DNA from 2 places in the Streptomyces sp. 71268 genome. Region 1 is predicted to be linked to the other one. Evidence: riboswitches for the same ligand, from Rfam matches in the RefSeq annotation. Region 1 holds a riboswitch; the other holds the start of a gene.

What was found. Region 1 has a riboswitch for cyclic di-AMP ahead of OYE22_RS20990 (transglycosylase family protein). Riboswitches for the same ligand answer to the same signal wherever they lie in the genome.
Positions count from the first base shown of each region.
Region 2: another riboswitch for cyclic di-AMP. It lies ahead of OYE22_RS06905 (M23 family metallopeptidase); the one in region 1 lies ahead of OYE22_RS20990 (transglycosylase family protein).

Region 1 covers NZ_CP114200.1:5,308,037-5,319,068, reverse strand. The annotation lists gene eno (phosphopyruvate hydratase) at 1-523, opposite strand, end outside; gene OYE22_RS20990 (transglycosylase family protein) at 1,053-1,814, opposite strand; cyclic di-AMP (ydaO/yuaA leader) riboswitch at 1,817-1,982, opposite strand; gene OYE22_RS20985 (transglycosylase family protein) at 2,258-3,373, opposite strand; gene OYE22_RS20980 (cytochrome P450) at 3,919-5,157, opposite strand; gene OYE22_RS20975 (DUF6479 family protein) at 5,580-6,029, opposite strand; gene OYE22_RS20970 (MFS transporter) at 6,503-7,750, shown strand; gene OYE22_RS20965 (MazG family protein) at 7,781-8,890, opposite strand; gene OYE22_RS20960 (SurA N-terminal domain-containing protein) at 8,922-9,566, opposite strand; gene OYE22_RS20955 (HNH endonuclease family protein) at 9,846-10,574, opposite strand; gene OYE22_RS20950 (DUF2079 domain-containing protein) at 10,841-11,032, shown strand, end outside.
Region 2 covers NZ_CP114200.1:1,883,592-1,894,623, reverse strand. The annotation lists gene OYE22_RS06910 (pitrilysin family protein) at 1-767, shown strand, start outside; cyclic di-AMP (ydaO/yuaA leader) riboswitch at 1,289-1,451, shown strand; gene OYE22_RS06905 (M23 family metallopeptidase) at 1,465-2,370, shown strand; gene OYE22_RS06900 (HPr family phosphocarrier protein) at 2,606-2,887, opposite strand; gene OYE22_RS06895 (GNAT family N-acetyltransferase) at 3,035-6,286, shown strand; gene OYE22_RS06890 (DUF5998 family protein) at 6,416-7,003, shown strand; gene OYE22_RS06885 (nucleotide pyrophosphatase/phosphodiesterase family protein) at 7,003-8,238, shown strand; gene OYE22_RS06880 (thymidine kinase) at 8,361-9,161, shown strand; gene OYE22_RS06875 (VOC family protein) at 9,520-10,239, opposite strand; gene OYE22_RS06870 (sulfurtransferase) at 10,674-11,032, shown strand, end outside.

The sequences.
Region 1 (11,032 bases):
AGGACTCCGCGCCGATCGGGGCGATCATGAACTCCTGGATGTCCACGTTGGAGTCGGCGTGCGAGCCGCCGTTCAGGATGTTCATCATCGGCACCGGGAGCTGGTGCGCGTTCGGGCCGCCGAGGTAGCGGAAGAGCGGCAGGTCGGACGCCTCGGAGGCGGCGTGCGCGACGGCCAGCGAGACGCCGAGGATGGCGTTGGCGCCGAGCGAGGACTTGTCCGGCGTGGCGTCCAGGTCGAACATGGCCTGGTCGATCAGGCGCTGCTCGGTGGCGTCGTAGCCGACCAGCTCCGGGCCGATCTGCTCGATGACCGCGAGCACGGCCTTCTCCACACCCTTGCCGCCGTAGCGGGCCTTGTCGCCGTCCCGCAGCTCAAGGGCCTCGAACTGGCCGGTCGAGGCGCCGGACGGCACGGCAGCACGGCCGGTGCTGCCGTCGTCGAGGCCGACCTCGACCTCGACCGTGGGGTTGCCTCGCGAGTCGAGGATCTCGCGAGCTACGACGACGTCGATAGACGGCACGAGCGGTCTCCTTCGTGTGGGTCTGAGCTTCTGCGACACGAGCCTAACCGGCCCCGGCACCCCGGCTCGCCGCACGCCCGCCGGACGAGACGACAAGAGGGACAAAAGCGCAGATCGATGGGTGAACGGCGCAACCGAATCGGCCGCGCGGCCCCGGACAGCGCCGGCCGGGACGTCCGCGCGAGGCGCCCGCGGCATGCCTACCGGGCCCAGGCGACCGGGCGCCGTCCGGACGGCGGCGGCCCGGCGTCCGTACGGCGGCGGCGCGGGGCCCGTACGGCGGCCGGACGGCGCGTGGCGCGTCGCGGGGGGGCGTACGGGGAGGGCGTACGGGACGGCGTGTGCGGGCGGCGTACGGGGGCGGCTCGGCCGGGCGCGGCCCGCGCGGGGTGGCAAACGCGGAGCCCCGCCGCGATGCGCTCGGGGGTGGGCGCACCGTGGCGGGGCGGTCTGCGGTCCCTCCGGGGCGGGGAGGGACGGACGCCGGGCCGGCTCTGGGGCGGAGCCGGCCGGGCGCCGGAGGCGGGGATCAGCTCAGGTGGAGCTGCTGGCCCGGGAAGATCAGGTCGGCATCGGTGACGATCTCGTCGTTGAGGTCGTACAGCTTCTGCCAGCCACCCTTGACGTTCTCGGCCTCGGCGATCTTGGCGAGGGTGTCGCCGGCCTCGACCTTGTACTCGCCGTCGCCCTTCTTGATCGTCTTCGGGGCGCTCTGCTGCGGCGCGGCCTGCTTCGGGGCGGCGTGCTTGGGCACGTACCGCTCGGAGCTGCGGCTCGGGGCCTGGTCGTCCGAGGCGCGCGGGCCGGCGTGCTTCGGGGCGGCCTTCGGCGCGGACTGCTGCGGCGCGGCCTGCTGCTGCTTGGGCGCGGCCTGCTGCGGCGCCTGCTGCTTGGGGGCCTGCTGCTTGGGCGCGGTGTAGCCGCCCTGGGTCAGGTTGACGCCGCAGTGCGGCCAGGCGCCCTTGCCCTGGCTGGCCAGGACCTTCTCGGCGATCTGTATCTGCTGGGCCTTGGACGCCTTGTCGGCGGTCGGGGCGTAGGCGGTGCCGCCGTACGCGGCCCAGGTGGAGGCGGAGAACTGCAGGCCGCCGTAGTAGCCGTTGCCGGTGTTGATCGACCAGTTGCCGGTCGACTCGCACTGGGCGACCTGGTCCCACTGGCCGGTGGTGGCGGCGTTGGCGCCGGTGGCCCCCATCAGCGGCACGGCGACGGCGGCACCGGTGACACCGGCGAGCGTGGCGATGCGGGTGGCCTTGGACGGACGGCGGTGCTTGCCCTTGGAAATCAGCATGTTGGTTTCCTCACCGACGCCTACGAGGTGAGCTGTCGGGTTCGGACTGTGAGTTGCCCGGCCGCGGTTTCCCGCGGCTTCACCCCAAGCCGTTCAGCCCCCTCGTTTCACGGACCGTCCGGCACTTACCTGTGGTTCCCCCGCTCCTGCCTTCGGCGCTTGACGCGTCGGTTCCCCCCGGCCGCCGGCAGGATTCGGCGTGACGACCAGTGGCGCCCGCGGTGGCGAGCGATGAAGACCGTAATCACAGATCCCCGGGGTGCTCAAACCCCAACATCCCTGGAAAGTCAGTGGGGTTTACCCGCAAGAAAATCACATCACCGCAGGTCAGACAGTGCACCTGATGGACGGACAAGCACGACACGCCGGAGATCGAACGAGACCCATGTCTCACTTTCGCGAATCGGTGCACACCTGGGTGAAACACCCAAAGTGACGACCGATCAGCGGTCCGCCGTGGCCTCCAGGTCGAGCTTCTGGCCGGGCAGGATCAGGTCGGGGTCGTCCCCGATGACGCTCTCGTTGGCCTCGTAGAGCGCCGGCCAACCGCCCGGCGTCTCGTGCTGCTCGGCGATCGCCCACAGCGTGTCACCGGACCGGACCCGGTGCTCACTCCGCGTCTCCCCGTCCGACCGGTCGCCCACGCGCCCGCGCTCGCTGCGGTCGGCGTGCCGGCCCTCGGGGCGCTGTCGGTCGTCGTCCCGGCCGTCGGGGCGGCCCGGGGCGTCGGCGGGCTCCTCGCGGGGCTCGCCGCGGTGCTTGCCGGTGCCCGCGCCGTCCTCGCGCGCCCCCTCGCCGGCGCCGGGCCGCTCCCCGTCGCCACGCGGCGCGTCGGGCGTCTCGCGCCCGGCCTCGCCTCGGTCGGCGGGCCGCTCCTCGCCCCGGTTCGGGCTCGGGGTGGTACGGGGCGTCCCGGCGGGCTCCGCGTCGTCGCTGGGCGCGGACGCGTCGGGGCTGGGCTCGCCGCCCCGGCTGGGCGCCTTGTCCTGGGCTGGCGTGGCGTCCGGCGTCGACTCGGCGTCCGGGCCCCGCTCGTCGGTCGGGGTCGGCTTGGCGTCGTCCGGGGTGGGCTTCGCGTCCGGGGTCGCGTCCGGCTTCGGGCTCGGGGCGTGGCCGTAGTCGCCCCGGTCGGTGCCCCGGTCGTCGTGGCTGGGGTCGCCGGGGTTGACGTCCGGGATCTCGCCGTCCTCGGTCAGGCCGGCCGTCTGCGCGCAGTCGTTCCACGCCACGGGGCCGCGCTCGGACAGGATCGTCTGGGCGATGGCTATCTGCTGCGCGCGGCTGGCCAGGTCCGGACGGGGCGCGTGGTCCGTGCCGCCGTAGAGCTGCCAGGCGTCCAGGCTCAGGCCGAGGCCGCCGTAGCGCCCGTTGCCCTCGTTGGCGCTCCAGGTGCCCCCGCTCTCGCACTCGGCAACGCGGTCCCAGGTGGCCGTGTCGGCGGCGCCGGCGCTGGTGGCGCCGAGCAGCGGGAGGGCGATTCCCGCGCCGGTCACCCCCGCGGCGACGACGATGGCCGGGGCCTGACGGGGGCGGCGATGTTTGCCGTTGCCGGATCGCATGCGGTGGCCTCTCAGGTTGGCGGCAGATTTTGACGGTCGAACATACTGCCGGCCCGGGACCGTCACAAGCTGATGTAGCGGAGGTCACGCGGCGATCACACCTCTGACGGTACGTCAGTTCGCGGATGTGCGCGCCCGTTTGCCCGCCCCTCTAGCACAGGGCCGTAACGCGCTCGCGGGCGGCCGGCCGAAGGCCCGGCGCGCGGCCGTACCGAGGGGCGCGGGAGGTCAGGAACGGGGCACGGGGCGCGCGGGGTCGGCAGTGGCGGTCGGCGTCGCGCTGCCCGGCACGTCGAACGGCCGGCGCACGGGGCGCCCACCGCCCCTTTCCGGCACCCGGGCGCGTCAACGGCGCCTCCTCCCATCGCCGTACGCGCCCTACGTAGCCGACCGCACGGGCCCGGCCCGGCTGGAGGTCACCTCGCTGGAGGCCCCCGTTGGAGGCCGACGCCGCTGGAGTCGGCCCGCGCGGGCCGCCGTACTAAGGGGAGGCCGCCCGCGCGGGCCGCCGTACCAGGAGGAGGTCCCGGTCGCGGGTCGCCGTACTAAGAGGAGGCCGGAGCGCCGGGTGGGGTGAAGGTGACCGGCAGGGTGCGCAGGCCGCGCATGATGAGGCCGCCGCGCCAGCGCAGTTCGTCCGGGTCGGCGTCCAACCGGAGGTCGGGCAGCCGGGTCAGCAGGGTGCCGATCGCGGTGCGCGCCTCGATGCGGGCCAGCGGGGCGCCCACGCAGTAGTGGATGCCGTGGCCGTAGCCCAGGTGCTGGTTGTCGCGGCGGGAGAGGTCGAGCCGGTCGGGGTCGGGGAAGCGGCGCGGGTCGCGGTCGGCGGCGGCGAGCACCACCAGGACCGGTTCGCCCGTCGCGACGTGCTGCCCGTCGATGGTCAGTGGCGCGGTGGCGAACCGCCAGGTCGCCAGCTCGACCGGCCCGTCGTACCGCAGCAGCTCCTCCACGCCGGTGTCCAGGAGCGTGGTGTCCCCCGTGGCCAGCGCGGCCTGGAGCCTGGCCCGCTCGGCGGGGTGGCGCAGCAGGGCCAGGGTGCCGTTGCCGATGAGGTTGATGGTCGTCTCGAACCCGGCGAACAGGAGGACGAAGCACATGGCCGCGGCCTCGTTCTCGGTCAGGTGCTCGCCGTGGTCGCTGGCCCTGATGAGCCCGGAGATCAGGTCGTCGCCCAGGTTCTCGCGCTTGCGGTGGATGAGGTCGGCGAGGTAGTCGCGGATCTTCCTCACCGCGCGGGCCACGCCGCCGCGCGGGCCGCCGCCGTGCCGGATCATCATGCCCGCCCAGTCCCGGAAGTCGTCCTGGTCCTCGGGCGGGACGCCGAGCATGTCGCAGATGGCGTAGATGGGGAGCGGGAAGGCGAACTCGTGGATCAGGTCGGCGCTGCCGCGCTCGGCGAACGCGTCGATCAACTGGTCGGTCAGCTCCCGCACGCGCGGCGCGAACTCGGCGGCGCGGCGCGGTGTGAACGCGGTGGAGACCAGCCGGCGCAGCCGCGTGTGGTCCGGCGGGTCGATGTTGAGCAGGTGCGTCATCAGGTCGGCGCCGCGCTCCCCCGGAATGCCGACCCGTCCCTTGGCGTGCGCGGCGGCGCTGTGCCGCAGCGGGTTCTTCGACAGCCGCGGATCGGCCAGCACCCGCCTGGCGTCGGCGTACCGCGTCACGAGCCACGCCTCGACGCCGCTGGGCAGCGTGGTCTTGTGGACGGGGGCGTGCTCGCGCAGCCAGGCGTACGCGGGGTACGGGTCGCTGGCGAACTCCCACGTGAACAGCGGCGGCATCGGCGGCACGCCGACCCCCGACGCGCCCGCCTCCGGCGCGGCCGGGCCCGACCCGGCCGAGCCCGGCGCCCCTGAGCCGGGCGCCCCTGGGCCGGGCGACCGTGAGCCCGGCGCCTCTGAGCCCGGTCCGGCTGAGCCGGACGCGTCCGACTCGGGGGTGTGCGGGCCTGGTGGGCGGTGCCCGGGGGCGTCGGGCGCCGCCCCGCCGGGCAGCGGCTCGTGGGCCGGCGGGTCGGTGAGCGGGTGGTGGGCGGCGGCCCGCGCGGCGGTCTGGTCGGGGGTCTGGGCCAGCGGGCAGGTCGGGGCCGGCGGGCGGGGAGCGGTTTCTTCGGGCACCCTCCGACGCTACTCGCCCCGCGCCGGCCCCCGGCGCGGTGGCGCGGCGCCGGGGCGGCCGGGCGAAGGGGCGGCGGAGCGGCGGGTTACTTGCGGCGGCGCCGGCCGGTGTACTCGCCCTCGCGGGCGGGCCTGGTGCCCTCGTTGCCGTGGTCCTTGAACTCGTACGGCATCATCCGGTGCCGCCCGTCGTGCTTCGGCACCTCGTCCGGCACCCGATGCTGGGTTTCGTAGCCGGTCTCCTCACCCTCCTGGTGGCCGGGGCCGTGGTCCGGTGGGCAGTGGCCGGAGCGGTGTTCTTCGGAGGTCTCCCACGCGCCGGAGCGCCGCTGGGGCTCCTGCGGGGGCGGCGGCTCGCGGTCTCGACGGCGGAGACCGTAGACCACGGCCAGGATCAGCACGGCGACGACGGCGAGCCCGGCCACGAAGGGCGCGATGCCGACCAGGTGGTCGCGTTTGACGGCGAGCTCGACGACCACGTCGGAGGCCGAGCCCGTCGGATAACCGGTGGTGGGGGCCATGCTCTGGATGTTCATGGGCCACGGGTACCCCTCTTGTCCGTGCTCAGTCGGCCCAACTGGACAAAACGGCGCACGCGCCTCGGGTTCCCCCGCCCGCACGCGGCTCCCGGGCGCCCCGGCCACCGTCGGCGAGCAGGACGGACGGGGCGATTAAGCGCTGGACGCCCCCGTGCTCGTCGGGGGAGGGTCGGGCGGGCGCCGCGCCCCGACGCGCGGGGCACGACCGGCCCGACAGGAGGCGCGCGGCGAGGATGGCGGAGGAGAACATGCGGGACGACGGCGTACGGAGGACGGCGCCGGACGCGGCCAGGCCGCCCGCGACCGGGACGCGCGGAAGCGAGACCCACGCGTCCGGGGCGCGCGGAAGCGGGTCACACGCGGCCAAGCCGCCCGCGACCGGGGCGCGCGGAAGCGGGTCACACGCGACCGGGTCGCACGGGAGCGGACCGCGCGAGGACGGGTCGCGAGCGGCCGGGACGGGAGGCACCGTGCGGGACGCGGCCGGTTCAGGCGGCGACGGGCCGGGCGGCGCCGAGCCGGAGGCGGGCGCGCCGGGCGTCGGGCGCGGCCTGTTGCTGCTGATGTCGGTGGCGGCCGGCCTGTCCGTGGCGGGCAACTACTTCGCCCAGCCCCTCCTCGACACCATCGGCGACGACCTGGGCCTCGGCTCCTCGCTGGCCGCGCTCGTGGTCACGGTGGCCCAGGTGGGCTACGGGCTCGGCCTGGTCCTGCTGGTCCCGCTCGGTGACCTGGTCGAGCGGCGGCGGCTCGCGGTCGGCCTCACCGCGGCCACCGCCGCCTTCCTCACCGTGACCGCCAGCGCCCCGAACGGGGTCCTGCTCCTCGTCGGCACCGCTCTGACCGGCTTCACCTCGGTCGCGGCCCAGGTCGTCGTCCCGTACGCGGCCACCCTCGCCGCGCCGCACGAGCGCGGGCGCACCGTGGGCACCGTCATGTCCGGGCTGCTGCTCGGCATCCTGCTGGCCCGCACGGCGGCCGGCGTGCTGGCCGACCTCGGTGGCTGGCGCACCGTCTACTGGGTCAACGCCACCCTGATGGCGATTCTCGCGGTGCTGCTCCACCGCTACCTGCCCCGGCTGCGGCCCACCTCCACGCTCCGCTACCCGGCGCTGCTGCGCTCGACGGCCGCGCTGCTCGGGCAGGAGCCGGTACTGCGGCGGCGGGCGGCGATCGGGGCGCTGACGTTCGGCTCGTTCAGCGTCCTGTGGACCGCGATGACCTTTCTGCTCTCCGGGCCCGACTACCGCTGGTCCGACTCGGCGATCGGACTCCTCGGCCTGGTGGGGGCGGCCAGCTCCCTCGTCGCCTCGATCAGCGGCCGGCTGGCCGACCGTGGCCTGGCCCACCAGGTGAGCCGCGTCGGCGCGCTGCTGTTGCTGCTCTCCTGGGGGCCGCTGCTCGCCGCGGGCCCCGGCGGCCCGTGGGCGGTGGCCGCGCTGCTGCTCGGCGTGCTGACCCTGGACCTGGCCGTGCAGGGCGTCCACATCAGCAACCAGAACCTGGTGTACGCGGTGCGCCCCGAGGCCCGTAACCGGCTCAACTCCGCCTACATGAGCAGCTACTTCGCCGGCGGCGCGGCGGGGTCGGCGATCACGTCGGGCGTGTGGGCCGCGGGCGGCTGGCCGGCGACCTGCGTGGCGGGCGCGGCCCTCGCGGCCGGCGCGCTGCTCCTCGCGGCACCGCCCGCGCCCCGGGCCGCCGCGCCGAGCCCGTAACGGGCGGCGCCGCGCGGGCCCGGGCGGCGGCTACTCAGCCGACTCCCCGGCCCCCGTGGCGCCCGACGCCCGCCCGTCGGACTCCTCCGCCGCGCGGATCGCGTCCCGGTAGGTGCGCGCGGCGGCCCGCAGCGCCGTCTCGGGGTCGATGCCCGCCGCCTCGGCGCGGGCCGCGAGCGCCAGCAGCTCGTAGCCGACACCGGGGCCCTCGGGCAACGCGGAGATGCCGGCCTTACGGGCCCGCAGCGCGAGCTTGGCGGCCAGCGCGAGCGCGGGCTGACCGAGCGGGACGCCCTCGGTGACCGAGCCGCGCTGCTTCTCGACCGCCTTGGTCCGTAGCCACAGCTCCTTGACCTCCTCGGGCGTGCGCGCGGTCGCGTCGCCGAAGATGTGCGGGTGGCGGCGGACCAGCTTGTCCACGATGGTGGCCGCGACGTCGTCGATGCCGAACGGCTCCGCCGGGTCGTCCTGCGCGACGCGGGCGTGGAAGACGACCTGGAGCAGCACGTCGCCGAGTTCCTCGCGCAGCTCGTCGCGGTCCCCGGCCTCGATGGCCTCGACCAGCTCGTACGCCTCCTCGATGCCGTACTTGGCCAGGTCCTGGTGGGTGCGCTGGCTGCTCCACGGGCAGGCGAGCCGGATCTGGTCCATGATCTGCACCAGGTCCAGGAGGCGCGCCCCGGGCAGGTCGTACGAGCCGGGCAGCAGCTCCAGGTCGGGCACGGCGGCGCGGCCCGAGCCGGCGAGGGCGGCCAGCTCGTTGGTGAGGGCGGACTCGCCGGCGGCCGAGGTCACCACGACGACGGTGTGCCCGCCGGCGGTCGCCTCGGCCTCATCGTCGCCATGAGCCCGATCATCGGCATGCGCCCCACCGTCAGCGGCGGCGGGGGCGTCGGCGACGCAGTACGCCACCAGGGTGCGGGCGTCGGCCTCGGCGATCTCGACGGCGATCCCCGCGTCCCGCAGGTACGGGAGTTGGGGGTGGTCCGCGTCGGCGCACAGCACCCGGTCCGCCGCGCGCAGCGTCTGCCACGCGGGCCAGGACAACAGGCCCGGCGCGACCCGGTGGGTGGTGGTGAGCAGGACGAGTCGGCCGGTGCCGGGGGCGGCCTGGGGGGCCGACGTTCGAGGAGCGTTCACCCCTCGAACGTAACCCACCCGGGGGAGCCGGCTACGCCGGGCGCCGCTCCGGCTCGTTGACCTTGATCCACGGCTCCTTGGTCGGCACGGCCCGGCCCTGCAGGCTGTCCCAACTGCCGTAACGCGGGTTCACGTCGATGCCAAGGCGCTTGGAGGTGGACTGGAACGCGGTCACGGCGGGGCCCTCACCGAGTTGCTGGATCAGCTTCATGCGCAGCAGCTCGACCCGCATCGTGGCGTTGATCTGCTGCGGCGCGATGCCCTGCTCAAGGAAGACGGCGCGCAGCGCCTTGGCGCCGCCCGGCCGGTTCTCGGCCCGCTTGACCTCCTGCTGCACCTCGCGCGGCGTGACCTTGATGCCGTTGTCCTTGGCGGCGCGCTCCACCACCCTGGTGTGGATCATGCGGATCAGCGTGTCCCGGCTGAGCTGCCCCGAGCGCGCGATCAGCTCGGTGCCCTGCGGGGAGTCACGCTGGGCGTCCCGTACGTCCCTGACCTGCGACTGGAGCTGCGAGACGGTGATCCGGTCACCGTCCACCACGGCCGCCGCCCCGGGGTGCGCCTCGCTTCCGCAGCCGGTGAGCAGCGGCACCGTGCCGAGCAGTGCCACGGCGGAGACGGCGAGCGCGGGCCTACGGCTCCGCGCGGTCCTGGGGCTTCGAAGCGAACGCAGCATGGAGCCTCCCGGCAAGGTTCAAGACCTGAGGAGGGGCGGGCGGAACCCCTCCAGGGGTGTGCGCATCGACCTGGCGTTGATCGATGGTAAGGAGTCGCAGCGGCGGTAGCCACTGGTTCGACCAACGATTCGTGTTCGGTTGGGATGCGCGAGCGGGACGTACGGGCGAATTAGCGGACGGATCACCGCCCGCGCGCCCGCCCTTCGCCCCGCCCCGGCGGGCCCGCCGGGGCGGCGCGTCGGCCCAGCGGCTCGGCGCGTCCGCCCCGGCCCGCCGGCTCAGCGGCCCGGCGCGTCGGTGGGGGCGGTGCCCACCGGCAGGGCCGTCGTCGGGCAGCCGCGCAGCACCCGGGCCATCGCGTCCTTCTCGGCGCGCGTGACCCACACCCCGTACTTCTTCTTCACCGCGACCTGCCGCGCCACGTACGGGCAGCGGTAGCCGGTGTTGGCCGGCAGCCAGGTCGCGGCGTCGCCGTCGCTCTTGCGGCGGTTGGCCGACGCCTCGACCGCGATCAGGTTGAGCGGGTCGTTGGCGAAGGCGATCCGCTTGCCGCGCGGCCACCGGCCGGCGCCCTTCTGCCAGGCGTCGGAGAGCGCGACGACGTGGTCGATGTCCACCTTGCTGCGGCCGCGCCGGTAGGCGATGTCGCGGCCGGTGTACGGGTCGTCGGCCAGGGTGCCGGCGACGACGACGCACTTGCCGTCGCGGAACCGCACGTCCTTCAGGTCGCGCCGGAGGATGTCGTCGCGGGTGCCGCAGCCGTTGCGGTCGGTGTCGGTCCACGCCCGGCCGAACTGGCCGCGCTCGTACCCGGTCCTGGGCGCGCGCCCCTTGACCGCCAGGTCGTCCAGGGCCCGCAGCGCGCTGGCCGTGCCAGCGCTCGGCGCGGGCCCGCCGCTCGGCGACCCGCCCTTGTCCGACCCGTCCTGGTCGGGCGAGCAGCCGGTGAGCGCGAGCAGCGCGGCGAGGGCCGCGGCGGGCAGGGCGGTGCGGCGGGCGCGTATCACGGGGTGCTGTCCGTTCGTCAGGCGTGGGGCGTGGGTGTGCCGTGGGCGGCATCACGGTACGGGCTGGCGCGGCGCGAGGTGGCCGGGGCGACGCGATCGGCGCGGACCCGCCGTCCGGACCTCGGTCCGGGCCGGTGACACCCCTGCTGGGAGCGGGTCCGATTCGCGTATCTTTGCGGCGGGGGTGGGCTCCTTCGTCCCCGCGCGCGGGCACCGCGCACCGCGCCGCGCACCGTCACCGCCGCTCGCAGCCAAAGGACCGCACCATGGATTCGGCCCCCTCCGTCGCCGCCTCAGCCGAGTCGGCGGTGCCCGACGGCTCCCCCGACGACGCCGCCGACGCGCAGCCCACCGGGCACCGACTCCGGCGCTTCGCGCGGCGGCTGGGGGAGGCCAGGTTCGACCCGTACTGGCTGGCCGCCGCGCTGTTCGTGGCGTACGCGACGCTGTCGGTCACC
Region 2 (11,032 bases), 3.4 Mb from region 1:
CCACGGCCACCGCCGTCGTCGTCGGCGACCTCACCGGCGTCGACCTCGACCAGGCGCTGGCCGACACGCTGGGCGCCTGGAGCGGCGACACGGCCGCGCCCCGCCCGGTGCCCACCGTCACCGCCAACGACACCGGCCGGGTCGTCATCGTGGACCGGCCGGGCGCGGTGCAGACCCAACTGCTCATCGGCCGGGTCGGCGCCGACCGGCACGACCAGGTCTGGCCCGCCCAGACGCTCGGCACCTACTGCCTGGGCGGCACCCTCACCTCCCGGCTCGACCGGGTGCTGCGCGAGGAGAAGGGCTACACCTACGGCGTGCGGGCCTTCGCCCAGGTCCTGCGCTCCACGCCGGAGGGCACGGGCCTGTCCCTCCTGGCCATCAGCGGCTCGGTGGCCACCGAGGTGACGGGCCCGGCGCTCGAGGACGCGTGGAAGGTGCTGCGCACGTTGGCCGCCGACGGGCTCACGGACGACGAGCGCGACGTGGCCGTGCAGAACCTGGTGGGGATCGCCCCGTTGAAGTACGAGACGGCCGCCTCGGTCGCGGGCACCCTCGCCGATCAGGTGGAGCAGCACCTGCCGGACGACTTCCAGGCCCACCTCTACCGGCGGCTCGCGGAGACCGGCACGGTCGAGGCGACCGCCGCGGCCGTCGCCGCCTTCCCCACCGACCGGCTGGTGACCGTGCTGGTCGGCGACGCCTCGGTGATCGCCGAGCCGGTGAAGGCGCTGGGCATCGGGGACGTACGGGTGGTGAGCGGCTAGCGGCGCGCGCCCCGGCGGCCGAGCCGGGCTGGCGGGCCGTCAGGCGCCGCCCGGCCCGGGCTCGGTCCCGTGCCGTCCGCGCCCGTGGTGCCCGCGCCCGGGGCGCCGGTCGGCGCGCCGACCGGCGCCCCGGGCGCGGGGCGGCTGCCGTGGCCCCGGGGCGCCGGGCCGCGCGGGCCGGCAGGCGCGGGCCGGCACGCGGGCCGTGGAGCCGGGTGGCGTACGCGAGGGCGCGGGCAACGGTGCCCGATAGCTGACCGTGCCCCAGAGAGCGCCATGGGCGCCCGGATTGCCCCGGGTGTCCGTGGCGGAGTCTGGGACTCCTGTTGCTGATGAGCCGTTAAGAGGCCCTGGTGTCAAGTGGGATGCCGGGGCCTCTCGGTTTGTCTGTTTTGCGGGAGAGGCTGCCTGTCTGCCGTGTGGCGTGCGCAACAAACGGCCGGTTCTGTTTGCCGATCAAAAGACGTCCCGCTTAGCGTCAGCCCCGTTGTCCGTCACACCTTCGCCACACCCGTGGCACCGGGCAACCATCGCCGAGTCCCTTATGGCGCGAGCCAGGGGAGCCGGGGACCCAAGTCCCCTGGGGTGAATCGGCCGCCATCCTCGCGAGAGGCGTGGTGACCGTAGGAGACCTTCCTGCTCCGAACCCGTCAGCTAACCCGGTAGGCGAGAAGGAAGGAAAGGAGTACGCCTCCGCATGGCGTTCACCCGTGCCACTGGGCGGCACCGTCGCCCCAGCCGCTTTGTCCGTACCAGCGCGAACGCGGCGGGCATGGCCACCCTCGCGGCCACCGGCGTCGTCGCCGGCATAGCCGCTCCCGCGATGGCCGCCCCGGGCGCCGACGGCGTCCCCGAGCTCCAGGACACCGGCCTGCGCCAGGCCGCGACCCTGAACGAGGACATCGCGGACAAGATCGGCGCCCAGGCCGACGCCCAGTACTCCGCCGCCGAGCAGGCCGCGGCCGAGCAGCAGGCCGAGGAAGAGGCGCGCCAGCAGGCCGCCGAGCACGCCGCCGAGATGAAGAAGAAGGCGGAGGAGGCCAAGCGCAAGGCCGCCGCCGAGGCCGCGAAGAAGAAGGCCGCCGCGAAGAAGGCGGCCGAGGCACGGGCCGCCGCGGAGCGCGAGGCCGAGGAGACCCGCGCCAGCGAGGTCGTGGACACGCGCGCGTCGCGTACCGCCGAGCGTCCCGCGGTGGGCTCCTACGTCCTGCCGGTCGCGGGCTCGTACGTCTCGACGCAGTACCAGGCGTCCGGTGGCGCCTGGTCCTCCGGCAGCCACACCGGCGTCGACTTCCACGCCAGCACCGGCACCTCGGTGCGCGCCGTGGGCGCCGGCACCATCGTCGAGGCCGGCTGGGGCGGCGCGTACGGCAACAACGTCGTGATCAAGATGAACGACGGCACCTACACGCAGTACGGGCACCTCGACTCGATCTCCGTCTCGGTGGGCCAGAGCGTGGCCCCCGGCGAGCAGATCGGTCTCGCCGGCAACACGGGCAACTCCTTCGGCGCGCACCTGCACTTCGAGGCCCGCACGTCGCCCGAGTACGGCTCGGACATCAACCCCGTCGCCTACCTGCGCTCCCACGGCGTCAACATCTGAGGCGAGGCCGGGCCACCCCGCCCGGCCCCCGCACGTCCCACACCGAGGGCCCCGGCACCGAGCCGGGGCCCTCGGCGCGTCTCGGCTCGGGCCCGGGCCACGGGGGCCGGCGCGCGGCCGCGCGCCGCGGCGGCGCCCGTACGACAGCGCACGCCCCTTCCCGGGGCGGAAACGACGAAGCCGCGGTGACGTCCCAGGGGGATCACCGCGGCTTCGCAGGGTGCTGAAAAGCGACTCAGACCGTCTCCGGAAGCTCCTCAAGCCCCTCGGCGACGAGCTTGGCCAGCCGGTCGAGCGCGGCCTCGGAGCCGTCGGCCTCCGATGCGAGCACGATCTCCTCGCCGCCCTGCGCGCCGAGGCCGAGCACGGCGAGCATCGAGGCGGCGTTGACCGGGGTGCCGTCCGGCTTGGCGATCGTCACGGGGACGCCGGAGGCCGTCGCGGCGCGGACGAAGATGGACGCGGGGCGAGCGTGCAGGCCCTCTGCCCAGCCGACGGTGACGCGGCGCTCAACCATGGTGTTGCCCTTCAGGTGGTTGCTGTTGTCTAGACCAGTCTCTCACGGGGTGCGGAGTGCTCTGGCGAAGCCCTTCCACAGCCTGCCCCGGCGCAACGCTGAGCGCGAGTCGGACCGTTGTCGGTGCCCCCGCCTAGTCTTGGAGCCATGGAAACGCCGCCCGAGCACGCCTATCCGACGCACTGGGAAGCGGACGTGGTGCTCCGCGACGGCGGCACCGCCCAGATCCGCCCCATCACGCCCGACGACGGCCAGCGCCTGGTCGACTTCTACGAGCGGGTCTCGGACGAGTCCAAGTACTACCGCTTCTTCGCCCCCTACCCCCGGCTCTCCGACCGCGATGTGCACCGCTTCACCCACCACGACTACGTGAACCGGGTCGGCCTGGCGGCGACGGTCGGCGACGAGTTCATCGCCACGGTCCGGTACGACCGCATCGACGAGCGCGGCCGCCCCTCGTCGGCGCCGGCGGACGAGGCCGAGGTCGCCTTCCTCGTGCAGGACGCCCACCAGGGGCGCGGCGTCGCCTCCGCCCTGCTCGAACACATCGCCGCCGTCGCCAGGGAGCGCGCCATCCGCCGCTTCGCCGCCGAGGTGCTCCCCGCCAACACCAAGATGATCAAGGTGTTCACGGACGCGGGCTACACCCAGCAGCGCAGCTTCGAGGACGGCGTCGTCCGACTGGAGTTCGACCTCGAACCCACGGCCCGGTCGCTGGCCGTCATGCGCGCCCGGGAGCAGCGTGCCGAGGCCCGCTCCGTGCAGCGGCTGCTCGCGCCCGGTTCGGTCGCGGTCGTCGGGGCCAGCCGCCGGCCCGGCGGCGCCGGCCGGGCGGTCCTCGTGGACCTGCTGAGCGGCGGCTACACGGGCCGGGTGTGCGCGGTCAACCACGCCTTCGCTCCGGGGCGCTCGTGGCTGACGGGCGCCGACCTGGCCCAGGCCCGCCGCGCCGCCGAAGCCGCGCCACGGGTGAGGGCGGGCGCACCCGGCGCACCCGACGCGGTCGGTGCGACACCGGAGCACCCCGGCGCGGAGCCGGCCGGGCCCCCCGCCGAAGGGGCCCCCACCGACGGGCACCCCACCGACGGGGCCTCCGCCGACGAGCCGCCGGGCGTCGCCGCCTACCGCTCGCTGCGCGACATCGAGGAGCCGGTGGACCTGGCCGTCATCGCGGTCCCGGCCGAGCAGGTGCCCGCCGTGGTCGCCGACTGCGGTGAGCGCGGCGTGCAGGGCCTGGTCGTGGTCTCCTCCGGGTACGCCGAGAGCGGGCCGACGGGCCTGGAGCGACAGCGGGAGCTGGTCCGGCAGGTCAGGTCGTACGGGATGCGGCTGATCGGCCCCGGCGCCCTGGGGATCATCAACACGGCCGACGGGGTGCGGATGAACGCCTCCCTCTCGCCCCAGATGCCACCGGCCGGCAACCTGGGCCTGTTCACCCAGTCCGGCGCGATCGGCATCGCCCTGCTGTCGGGGCTGCACCGGCGCGGCTCCGGCCTCTTCGGCATCTCCACCTTCGTCTCGGCCGGCAACCGGGCCGATGTCTCGGGCAACGACCTGCTCCAGTACTGGCACGACGACCCCCACACGCACGTCGCGCTGCTGTACCTGGAGTCCATCGGCAACCCCCGTAAGTTCACCCGGCTCGCCAAGCGCACCGCGGCCCTCAAGCCGGTCGTGGTCGTCAAGGGCGCCCGGCACAGCGGCAGCGAACCCCCCGGGCACGCGGTGCCCACGACCCGCATCCCCGACGCCACGGTCTCCGCGCTGTTCCGACAGGCGGGCGTCATCCGCGTGGACACGGTCACCGAGCTGGCCGACGTGGGCCTGTTCCTGGCCGCGCAGCCCCTGCCGCGCGGCCCCCGGGTGGCGATCCTCGGCAACTCGGAGTCGCTCGGCCTGATCAGCTACGACGCGTGCCTGACCGAGGGCCTGCGCCCGCTGCCGCCGCTCGACCTGACCACGGCCGCCCAGCCCGCCGACTTCCGCGCGGCCCTCGATCGGGCCCTGGCCGACGACCTGTGCGACGCCGTCGTCGTCACGGCCATCCCCGCCGTCGACGAGGAGCCCGCCACGGAGCTGGCGCGGGCGATCCGGGAGTCGGCCGCCGCGAGCGGCGTGCCCAAGCCGGTGGTCGTGGTGCACCTGGAGATCCCGGGCCTGGCCGCCGAGCTGGCCCGGCCCGGCCCCCCGGACCCGTGGCGGGAGCGCCCGCCCGTGACCGGCGAGCCCCCCGCCGGAGACCTCGCGGGCGCCCCCGCCACGGGTGGCGGGCCCGTGGCCGGCTCGCCCGCCGCGTCGGACGGCCCGGTGGGCGGGGGCCGCGTGCCGGCGTATCCGGCGGCCGAGCGCGCGGTGCGCGCGCTGGCCGAGGCCGTGCGGTACGCGCACTGGCGGCGCCAGGCCGCCGAGCCGGGCCGGGTGCCCGAGTACGACGACATCGACGAGACCGGCGCCGGGGCCGACATCGACGTACTGCTCGCCGCGCACGCCCACGAGGACGCCGAGCAGGCCCCGCCCCCGCCCCCGAGCCCCGTCGCACCCCCGCCCCCGCCCACGACCCCCGACGCGCCCCCCGTCCCGGCGGCAGCCGCGCCCCCGCCACCCGCCGGAGCGTCCCGGCAGTCCGCCCACCCCACCGGACCCGCCGCGCCCGGCACCGCGCGGGTCGCCCGGCCCGCCGGGGAGCGGGGGCGCGCCCGCAACCCGGCGCGCAGCTTCGCGCTCTCCGCGCCGGACACCCAGCGCCTGCTGGCCCGCTACGGCATCAGCGTGCTGCCCGCCCTGCCCGCGCCGGACCCCGACAGCGCGGCGCGGGCCGCCGCCCGCCTCGGCTACCCGGTGGCCCTCAAGCCCACCGCCCCCCACCTGCGACACCGCGCCGACCTCGGCGCCTTCCGGCTCGACCTCGGCGGCGAGCGGGAACTGCGCCGGGCCTACGCCGAGTTGACCAGCCTGCTCGGCGGCCCCGACGAGCTGCGCCTGGTCGTCCAGCGGATGGCCCCGCGCGGCGTGGACACGGTGGTCCGAGCCGCCATCGACCCGGCCGCGGGAGCCGTGCTCTCCTTCGGTCTGGCCGGCGCCCCCTCCGAACTGCTCGGCGACACCGCCCACCGGCTCATACCGGCCACCGACCGCGACGTCGCCGAGCTGATCAGGTCGGTGCGCACCGCGCCGCTGCTGTTCGGCTGGCGCGGTTCGCGACCAGTGGACACCGCGGCCCTGGAGGAGTTGCTGCTGCGCGTCTCCCGGCTGGTCGACGACCACCCCGAGGTGGTGGCCGTGCACCTGGAGCCGGTGGTCGTGGCCCCGCGCGGGCTGTCCGTGCTGGGCGCGTCCCTGCGGCTGGCCCCGCCCCCGGTCCGTACGGACCTCGGCCCGCGCCACCTCCCCGCCTACTGAGCCGGCGCCGCCCCCGGGCCCGGCGCGGGCGCGTGGCGGGCCGGCCGGGGCCCGGTGGCGCGGGCGGCTCGACGCGGGTGGCGACAGGGGAGGGGATGGGGACCGGCCTGGGCCCGTAGGATGGGAGGCATGGCGAAGACCGGTACGACGACCCAGGGGCTGCGCGCGGCGATCGAGCGCAGCGGCTACTACCCGGCCCTCGTTGCCGAGGCGGTCGAGGCCGCCGTGGGCGGCGAACCGGTGGTGGCTTTCCTGGTTCACCAGGAGACGACCTTCGACTCCAACGAGGTCCGCCGCCACGTCACGGTCCTCGTGCTCACCGCCACCCGCTTCATCGTGAGCCACACCGACGAGCAGGCCGCCGACGACAGCTCCGCGACCCCGTACGCCACGACCTCCACCGAGTCCGTGAAGCTCAACCGGATCTCCTCGGTGGTGCTCAGCCGCGTCGTCGCCAACCCCGAGTCGTACGCGCCGGGCACGCTGCCTCGCGAAGTGGTGCTCACCATCGGCTGGGGCGCGGTGAGCAGGCTCGACCTGGAGCCCGCGAGCTGTGGGGACCCCAACTGCGAGGCGGACCACGGCTACACCGGCTCGTCCACCGCCGACGACCTGTCGCTGCGCGTGAGCGAGGCGGGCGACGGGCCCGACAGCGTGCGCCAGACGTTGGCGTTCGCACAGGCGCTGTCCGAGGCGACCACGGCGACCAGCCGCTGATGTCCGACTCCAGTACGGGTCCCGCCACCAGTGCGGCCTGGCCCGAGTGGCAGCCCCAGGGCGAGACCCTCGACCCCGCCACCGCCCCGCTGCCGCAGTACGGCACGGGCTCGCTCAGCGATCTGCTGCCCGCCGTCGTGGTCGGCCAGGAGGTGCCGGGCCTCACCGGCACGCCGGGCCTGGAGCTGGCGCCGGCCGACCGGGTGTGCGTCTTCCTCATCGACGGGCTCGGCTGGGAGCTGCTGCGGGCACACCCCGCCGAGGCGCCGTTCCTGACCTCGCTCCTCGCCAGCTCCCGAAACGGCACGGGCCGCCCGCTGACCGCCGGCTTCCCCTCCACCACCGCGACCTCGCTGGCCTCGGTGGGCACGGGGCTGTCGCCCGGCGCGCACGGCCTGCCCGGCTACACGGTCGCCGACCCGGCCACCGGGGCGCTGATGAACCAGCTCCGCTGGCAGCCGTGGACCGACCCGCACGCCTGGCAGCCGTACCCGACGGTCTTCCAACTCGCCGACGCCGCCGGCGTGCACACCTGCCAGGTGTCCGCGCCCGCCTTCCAGCACACCCCGCTCACCAAGATCGCGCTCAGCGGCGGCACCTTCCACGGCCGGCTCTCCGGCGAGGAGCGGATGGACTTCGCCGCGACCCAGACCGGCGCCGCCGGGCGCACCCTGGTCTACACGTACTACAGCGAGGTGGACGGCAAGGGGCACCGGTTCGGCGTGGACTCCGAGGACTGGCGCGGCCAGTTGATGTACGTGGACGGGCTCGCGCAGCGGCTCGCCGAGCAGTTGCCGCCGCGCTCCGCGCTCTACGTCACCGCCGACCACGGCATGATCGACCTGCCCTTCGACCCGGACTCGCGCATCGACTTCGACGAGGACTGGGAGCTGCGCGCGGGCGTCGCCCTGCTCGGCGGCGAGGGCCGGGCCCGCCATGTGTACGCCGTGCCGGGAGCGGCCGGGGACGTGCTCGCCGTCTGGCGCGAGGTGCTCGGCGACCGGATGTGGGTGGCCAGCCGGGACGAGGCCATCGCGGCCGGTTGGTTCGGACGGCCGGGGGACGGGGTGGACGAGCGGGTGTACGGGCGCATCGGGGACGTGGTCGCCGCCGCCCGCGACGACGTCGCCATCGTGGCCAGCCGCACCGAGCCGAACGAGTCGGCCATGGTCGGCCTGCACGGCTCCATGACCCCCGTCGAACAACTCGTGCCGCTCCTCGAAGTACGCACGTAGCTCATCGGCCGCGCGCCCGGCGCCCGCGCCCGCGTACGGCATCCCCGCGCGACCCGGCGCGGGCGACGAGGCGCGGGACGGCGCCGTGACACCCACAACGACCGAAAGGCCCGTGTTCCCCCATGTCCGAGCTGGTTTTCTTCAGCGGAACGATGGACTGCGGAAAGTCCACGCTCGCTCTGCAGATCGAGCACAACCGCTCGGCACGCGGTCTCCAGGGCATGATCTTCACCCGGGACGACCGGGCGGGGGAGGGCCGCCTCTCCTCCCGGCTCGGACTGGAGACCGACGCCATCGAGGCGCACGAGGGCTTCGACTTCTACGCCTACCTCGTCGCGCAGTTGAGCGCGGGCGGCCGGGCCGACTACGTGATCGCCGACGAGGCCCAGTTCCTCGCCTCGGAACAGATCGACCAACTCGCCCGCATCGTCGACGACCTGGGTCTCGACGTCTTCGCCTTCGGCATCACCACCGACTTCCGCAGCAAGCTCTTCCCCGGCTCGCAACGGCTGGTCGAGCTCGCCGACCGGATCGAGGTGCTCCAGGTCGAGGCGCTGTGCTGGTGCGGCGCCCGCGCCACGCACAACGCGCGCACCGTGGGCGGCCGGATGGTCGTCGAGGGGGCGCAGGTCGTCGTCGGTGACGTGCACAAGCCGGCCCACGGCGAGGGGACCGACGCCGCCGACCCGACGAGTGCGCCGGACGCCGCGCGGGACGCGGCCGAGACCGGCGCGGCCGGCGCCGACGGCGCCACCGAGGTGGGCTACGAGGTGCTGTGCCGGCGCCATCACCGGCGCCGCATGACGGCCTCCGCCGCCCGCGCAGCCGCGCTCTCCCCCGAGGTGCTGCCCGTGGACGGCACCCAGCCCGCCACCCGGGCCCGTACCGTCGTCGCGGCGCCCGTCAGCGGGCTCCACCCGTAGCGCACCGCCCGTAGCGCACCGCCCGTAGCGCGGCGTCCATCGCGCACGGCCCGTGACGAACGGCGTCCCCCGTGACGACTCGTCGCTGGCCGTCCGTCGCCGTCCGTCGCCGTTCGCGACCGCGCGGTCGCTGCGCCTCGCCCGCGCGGCCTCGTCGGCCACCCGCGCCCGGCGGCGCGGGCCGCTACCCCGGTCGGCCCGCCGCGCCCGCCGCCCGCCTCCCGTGGGGTTGGGCCCTACCGCCTGGCGCACCGGTCAGCCGCGGCCACAGCCGTAGCGTGCGCGTGCGCCGCGCGCCGTACGCGCGCCGTATGCGCGCCGGGTGCGCTCGGCGTCTGGTCGCGCGCCCGTGCCTCGGTCAGTGCTCCGTCCGCACCAGGGTGAGCGCCGCGCCCTCCGGGTCGGTGACCTGCACGCAGTCGCCGGTCGCCGTGGCCCGCGGGCCGCTCACCACGCGCCCGCCCAGCTCCTCGACCCGGCTGGCCGCCTGCTCCGGGTCCGCGACCTCGAAGTACGTCACCCAGTGCGGGCCCCGGTCGCGGGGGAGGGACTGGCCGACGCCGTGCACCGCCGCGACCGGGCGACCGCGCACCGTCAGCGTCACGTAGTCCTCGTCGGATGCCGCGAGTTGCTCGCCCTCACAGCCGAAGACCGTCTGGTAGAACTTGTCGACGCTCGCCGTCTCCGGCGTCAGCAACTCCGTCCACACCGGCGTCCCCGGCTCGCCGCCCCCCTCGCTGCCGAGGTGGCCGCGCGCCTGCCAGACGCCGAACACCGCGCCCAGCGGGTCGGAGGCGATGGCCATCCGGCCCTCGTCCCCGGAGTCCAGCGGCCCGACCGCCACCGTGCCGCCGCAGCACCGGATCTGCTCGGCCGTGGCGTCCGCGTCGTCGCTGGCCAGGAACGTCGTCCAGGCCACGGGAAGCCGCAGTCCCGGCGCCAGCTCCCCGATCCCGGCGACCGGACGCCCGTCGCGCAACGCCCGCACGTACGGGCCGAACTGGGAGGGCCCCGACTGGAACTCCCAGCCGAACAAGCCCTGGTAGAACTCCTGCGTCGCGGCCAGACCGTGCACCATCAGGCTCGTCCAGCAGGGTGTGCCGGGCGTGCGCCGGGCGGGCTCGCGCCCGCTCAGGCCGACCTCGCCACCGGACCCCTCCCGGACGCCGCGTACGGGGGGAGCACCCGGGCTGACCCCGGGGTGGTGCCACTCGGGGGACCGCCGTGCCTCGGTCATCGTCTTCGTCTCCTTGGAACGTCGTCGTGTGGCCTGAATACCCCCGTGCCGACGCGGCACGCGGGGTTGTTACGGAACGGGGCTTCCCAGATGCTCGCAGTAGTGGTCGCGACGCGCTCACGGGCCGCGCCGCACTGCCCGGGTTCCCCTCGAACCATGCCCGCCGCGGCATGGCGCACCCCGTGCGTCGAGGTAGCGGGCCGGTGTCGATCGGTCGTACGTCGGGTTCGGCGCGATTCGTACGGCGCGGGCGCGCTTACGCGAGGATGAGAGCCATGAACGTCACCATCACGCCTCGCGACCTCGCCGCCGAACTGGCCGCCGACCGTCCCCCGCTGCTGCTCGACATCCGCTGGCAGATGACCCCGCCCGGCGGTCGCGCCGCGGGGGAGAGGTCCGGCCGCGCCGCGTACGAGGCGGGGCACCTGCCCGGTGCCGTCTTCGTCGACCTGGAGGCCGAACTCGCCGGCCCGCCCGGTCCCGAGGGCCGCCACCCGCTGCCCGACCTGGAGGTCTTCGGCGCGGCGATGCGCCGGGCCGGGGTGCGTGCCCAGCATCCGGTGGTCGTCTACGACGGGGGAGCGGGCGACCCGCCGTCGCCTTCCGGTGGTTGGGCCGCCGCTCGCGCCTGGTG